Linked DNA regions of Bacillus pumilus. The main gene of each other region encodes a partner of the protein of the gene in region 2 in a complex. Links are inferred from orthologs where the notes say so. Each region holds a gene or a part of one and is shown on either strand. Other genes may lie near its edges.

Evidence for each region.
Region 1: the proteins of trxA (region 2) and arsC are in contact, whole or in part, in an NMR structure (PDB 2IPA), measured with the Bacillus subtilis proteins. The link is inferred for Bacillus pumilus from one-to-one orthologs.

What each region holds. Positions count from the first base shown.
Region 1 is NZ_CP046128.1:1,704,969-1,708,067, forward strand. The notes cover bases 131-2,890. They hold arsC (arsenate reductase (thioredoxin)), read right to left. Parts: upstream 1,841-2,890; coding sequence 1,421-1,840; downstream 131-1,420. Other genes in these bases: GKC25_RS08450 (GNAT family N-acetyltransferase), read right to left, coding at 205-786; GKC25_RS08455 (hypothetical protein), read right to left, coding at 897-1,205; GKC25_RS08465 (arsenic transporter), read right to left, coding at 1,855-2,890. In the rest of the region: more of GKC25_RS08465, read right to left, coding at 2,891-3,099. UniProt on the Bacillus subtilis protein: Catalyzes the reduction of arsenate [As(V)] to arsenite [As(III)]. In vitro, can dephosphorylate para-nitrophenyl phosphate (pNPP).
Region 2 is NZ_CP046128.1:2,441,031-2,444,130, forward strand. What follows is about bases 76-2,836. They hold trxA (thioredoxin), read right to left. Parts: upstream 1,733-2,836; coding sequence 1,418-1,732; downstream 76-1,417. Other genes in these bases: uvrC (excinuclease ABC subunit UvrC), read right to left, coding at 76-1,278; GKC25_RS12410 (alpha-N-arabinofuranosidase), read right to left, coding at 1,978-2,836. In the rest of the region: more of uvrC, read right to left, coding at 1-75; more of GKC25_RS12410, read right to left, coding at 2,837-3,100. UniProt on the Bacillus subtilis protein: Participates in various redox reactions through the reversible oxidation of its active center dithiol to a disulfide and catalyzes dithiol-disulfide exchange reactions.

The DNA.
Region 1 (3,099 bases), 740 kb from region 2 along the record:
CATATGTACTAGAAGGTAAATGTGGATCCATTATGGTACAGTCCCTCTTATCCATCTCCAACTGCCTCTTTCGTTAGGGTCATAATTGTTTAAGTAAAGTTAGTTGCTCCGTTTGTTCAATAAGAAAAGGAGGTGCCGCAGCTACCTCCTTTGTTAAGTCAAAGCACCCTTTAGTTTTATAAGCAACACTTCGAAAATACGAGATTATTGTAGCATACTCTCCAATTTGTCCTTCACTAGCACCCATTCTAGGTCGATTACACTGTAATACACAGAGTCTCTTAAATAACCGTCAGGCATCACCATATGATTTCGAAGCACCCCTTCTTTTACCAAACCCAACCGTTCAATTGCCTGCTGAGACCGCACATTTCTGCTATCTGTTTTCAACTGAACACGAATTGTCCCAAGTGTTTCAAAGCAGTGTTTCAAAAGAAGATACTTACATTCTGTATTTATTCTAGTTCGCCAAACAGTTGGAGACAGCCATGTCCAACCAATTTCCAAGTTACGATTTGGTATGGATATATTAAGAAAACGAGTGCTTCCCACAATTTTCCCCGAATTCTTATCCAAGATAACAAAAGGAAATTCGCTTCCTTGCTCTCTCGCTTGAAGTGCTCCATTCACAAGGGACTTCATATCTTCAATCGATTGAACCCTCATTGGCATGTGTGCCCATATATCTGGATTGTTTCCCGCATCAAATAATTCCTGTACGTGATAATCTTCCATAGGTTGTATCTTTACTCTATCTCCTATTAATACTACAGGCGTTATCTCCATAATTCTTCTTCTCTCCTTTTCTTCTTTGGTATGGTTATATATATCAACTAAGTAATTTTTCTTTTGACAACTCAGATAGTTTGTTCTGCTTTGTTAAATAGACGAGAGTATTATAAATGTGTTTGTAAAGTAACGCATTTAGAAGTTGTTCTCATGCCTACAATTGTTCCTAAATCATGAAATGGACTGTCTGGTTGGATAATAAGTCGTGCTGCCACCCAACTCAAATCTTCTGAGTCCATTTTTAGATATTGGCTTAAAGAAGACCCTATACCTTTAGCTTTAGTGTTGATAGTATCAAATAAACTGATCTCTTCTTCATCTTCCAAATAATGAAAAGCTAAAAATGGCACATTAATGAATGCATTTGTTTCTTCTAAATATAACTTAATTCCACCTAATCGATGCTGACCTTCCATTTGTTAAAGAGACATTTGAAAATGGTGACAAGTAATATCTAATCCAACTTTAAGGTAGAATCTATGTGCATCATGCCTATGAACACCAGAATCTAAATGAAATTGTTCACACTCATTTTCCTTTGCTTGACTTATTAGCCAATCCCATAGAATTTTTGCATACTCGATCATCGCAATCCACTGAATTGATGTCTCCTTTCACAATATAAAAGATATTATTCTCCAGTCTCAGCAAATTGTTTCAATCGATCTCCAATTTCATCTCTTACCCTTTGGAAAAATGACCACTTCTCTTCTTCTGTTCCTTCTGCTTTTGCTGGATCATCAAAGCCCCAATGGACACGTTCGACATGAGGTGGAGTCATCGGGCATTTATCAGCTGCATCACCGCATAGTGTGACGACTAAGTCAGCATTTTGCAATATGTTCTGATCAATCAGATCAGACGTTTGATTAGATATATCAATCCCTATTTCTTTCATTGCTTTTACAGCATTCGGGTTTAATCCATGAGCTTCAATACCAGCGCTATAGACCTTCCACTCATCTCCAAGATGTTTTTTAGCCCAACCTTCAGCCATTTGACTGCGGCAAGAATTACCGGTACATAAAAAGTAAATTGTTTTCTTTGACATGTTGATCGTCTCCTTTAATGTATAATCATTAGCCAGAAATACAAAGCTAAAAGCGTGATGAATAGTGTTGGTACAGTTAAAATGACTCCTATTTTGAAATATGTCCCCCAGGAAATCTTCACACCTTTTTGAGAAAGGACGTGGAGCCACAGTAGTGTTGCTAAGGAGCCAATGGGCGTAATTTTTGGTCCTAAATCTGAACCAATGACATTTGCGTAAATTAACGCTTCTCTCATCATTCCTTGTGTATCGGTACCGGATATGGCTAATGCATCGATCATGACCGTCGGCATATTATTCATGACAGATGAAAGAATTGCTGCGATAAATCCCATACCAAGAGTCCCTGCCAATAAACCTTGATCTGCTACAGCTTGGATCACGCTTGAAAGAGCATCAGTGAGCCCTGCATTTCGCATGCCATAGACAACAACGTACATACCTATGGAAAAGAAAACGATCGCCCATGGTGCTTCTTTTAGAACGCTTTTTGTTTGAACAGCAGGGCTTTTTTGTGCAATGACCAAGAATAAAATGGCAATCACACCAGCTATGACCGATACAGGTATAGATAAAAACTCGCTTGCAAAATAACCAATCAATAAAAAAGCTAATATATACCAAGATAATCTAAACATCTTTGGATCTTTTATTGCTTCACTAGGGTGCTTTAACTCAGTCAGATCATAGCGTTTAGGTATACTCTTTCTAAAGAAAAGGTACAGTACAGTGATACTCGCTAGCAATGAAAAAAGGTTTGGAACGACCATTCTGGATGCATATTCAATAAACGTAATGTTGAAATAGTCGGCTGTTACAATGTTCACCAAATTACTTACGACAAGGGGAAGCGAAGTTGTATCTGCAATAAACCCACTCGCGATAATAAAAGGGAATACAATTTTTTCATTGAAGTGTAATGCTCTGACCATGGCTAAAACAATGGGTGTCAAAATAAGTGCTGCACCATCGTTTGCAAATAAAGCAGCGACGATTGCACCAAGGATGGTCACATACACAAACATACGCAGCCCACTGCCTTTTGCAGCCTTTGCCATATGCAATGCTGCCCATTCAAAAAAGCCGATTCGATCAAGTATGAGTGAAATGACGATAATGGCAACAAAAGCTAAAGTCGCATTCCAAACGATGCCTGTCACGGTGATCACATCGTCAACATTCACAACACCTACGATTAATGCTAAAACGGCCCCTCCACATGCGGACCACCCTATGGATAAATTTTTTGGCTGCCAAAT
Region 2 (3,100 bases):
TGCATAATCATCTGGCCCTGTGACGGTTTTAATTTTGTATTTTCGGTATTCCTTTTTATACGGCTTCCCGTCCTGAAAGACGACCATGGCAGAAACCGGGTCTGCACCTTGAATATTCGAGTTATCAAATGCTTCAATCCGGTACGGCATATAAATATTTAGTGCATCCCCAAGCTGCTTCACCGCACCAATGGACCGCTCTTCATCACGCTCAATGAGTGAAAATTTTTCTTTTAAGGCGATTTTGGCATTTTGATGGGCAAGTAAAAGCAAATCCTTTTTCTTTCCTTTTTTCGGCTGATGAACGTTCGTCTCGAGCAATTGTTCAATCATCTCTTGATCTACGCTGTCTGGCACCAAAATTTCCTTCGGCAGAAAGTGATTGTTCTTTGCATAAAATTGCCCCATAAACGTGAGGAACTCTTCCTCAGGATCTTGATACATAGGAAACAGGCTGACATCGCGTTCAATCAATTTCCCCTGCCTGATGAAGAAGACCTGGACACACATCCAGCCCTTGTCATAGGCATATGCAAAGACATCTCGATCTGATAAATCACTCATCGTCATTTTCTGCTTTTCCATCGTTGAGTCGATGTAAGCGATTTGGTCTCTCAGTTCTTTTGCCCGTTCAAACTCTAATTGTTCGGCGGCTTCCTGCATCTTTTCGTTTAGTTCTTTTTTGATTTGCTGATGCCCTCCGTTTAGAAACCTTGTGATTTCGTCCACGAGCTGCTTATTCGTTTCTTCAGAAATGTCATATACGCACGGCGCGAGACATTGTCCAAGATGATAATATAGACAGACGCGATCAGGAAGGGTTGCACATTTTCTCAGTGGATATAAACGGTCGAGCAGCTTCTTCGTTTCTCTGGCTGCTTGTACGTTCGGGTATGGTCCGAAATATTTCCCTTTGTCCTTTTTCACATTGCGGGTGACGATCAGCTTAGGATGCCGTTCATTCGTAATTTTAATAAAAGGATACGTTTTGTCATCCTTAAGCATGACGTTGTATTTTGGGTCGTATTTTTTGATTAAGTTCAGCTCTAAAATGAGTGCCTCGATATTAGAAGAGGTGACAATGTATTCAAAGTCCTCAATTTCACTGACAAGCCGCTGCGTTTTGGCGTCATGAGATCCCGTGAAATAAGAGCGCACTCTATTTTTTAAGACCTTTGCCTTTCCCACATAAATGACTGTATTTTGTCGATCTTTCATTAAGTAGCAGCCTGGTTGATCTGGCAAGACCGATAGCTTTTCTTTGATCAGTTTGTTCATATTTTCATCCGTCCTTGTTTTCCTCTTTCACTCCTTCTAGTGTATCACGAACATTTGTTTTATACCATGTTGAAAGAAAAGCGGCTCTCGTCTTTACGAGAACCGCTTCATTGAGTATGCCGCTCAGGCATAGACAGGTTTATAGATGTTTGTTGACAAGTTCAGCAAGTGCTTCTTTTGGTTTGAAACCAACAGATGTTTCTACCACTTCACCGTCTTTTAAAACAAGAAGTGTTGGGATACTCATCACGCCGTATTTACCAGCAGTTTCTTGGTTATCGTCTACATCAATTTTTACAATTTTCATTTTGTCGCCCATTTCTTGATCAAGTTCTTCAAGAACTGGAGCAATCATTTTACATGGTCCGCACCATGGTGCCCAAAAGTCCGCAAGAACAACACCTTCTGCAGTTTCTTGTGAAAATGTTGCGTCAGTCGCTTTTACGATTGCCATTATTCATTCCTCCAATGTAAATTATGCTTTTTAGTATAGCATCTACCAATGTGACTTGCGAATGAAATGCTTACGAATCATTTTTTATGAAATGAATTAAAAAACAAACCGTACAATCGCACCAATGACAACAATTGCACCGATAATCATGAGAATCGTTCTAAGCATATAAATAACTCCCTTTCCGCTTCATTTACAATGTATGATGCCCCAACATCCTGCTCATCAAACATCTAAATATGCGATCAAGCCAGATCGACCGTGATCATCACCACCGACATTGGCGGCAGATCTATGGTTAATTCACCGGGTTTTACAGCAAATTGCTGAAACTCTGCTGGCTGGACAGCATGAGGATCATCAAATGTGTTGTGCGCATTCATGCGGTCCGCTGTCAGCACGCGGCCCGTGACTTTCGTTTGAGCATCCAAACCTTCAATGGCAAGGGATACTTCGTTTTGTTCATGCGGATTCAGGTGACAGAAGCTAATATGCATCTTATCTGACGAACGCGAAGCTGACACACTAACCTGAGGTATTTTTTCTCCTCTGCGTTCATAAGGCGTTGACACAAACTCCACTTCAAGTGCTTCTTCCTCTTGATGCACTTGAAACATGTGAAACACATGATACGTTGGCGTCAGGAGCATCTTTTCGTCTTCCGTTAACACCATTGCTTGCAGAACATTGACCGTCTGGGCAATATTCGCCATATGAATCCGCTGGCAATGACGATGAAATATATGAAAATGAAGGGCACAAACAAGGGCGTCTCTTAGTGTGTTTTGCTGATACAAAAACCCAGGATTTGTCCCTGGCTCTGGGTCATACCATGTTCCCCATTCATCAATAATCATCCCGATTCGCTTGTCTGGGTCATAACGATCCATGATCTCTCCATGATCCACGACAAGCCGTTCCATCTCATAGGCTTTTTTCAACGTGATAAACCATTCATCCTCATCAAATTCAGTCGCTGACCCTTTTTTCTCCCACGTACCAGGTACAGTGTAGTAATGCAAACTGAGTCCATCCATCCAAGGTGCGGCCCGCTCCATTAATATTTTTGTCCAATTCACGTCATTTGAATTTGCGCCGCACGCGATTTTGTATATCGTCTGACCCGCAAACTCTCTCACATACGTTTGATAACGTTTATATAAATCTGCATAGTATTCAGGCGTCATATTTCCGCCGCAGCCCCAGCTTTCGTTGCCTACACCAACATAGGTCAGCTTCCAAGGTTCTTGTTTTCCATTTTGAATACGCCAATCAGACATAGGTGTTCCCTTTGGAAATGTGATGTACTCGACCCATTCTGCTAATTCTTGAACAGACCCGCTTCCCACATTCCCGCAAATATAAGGC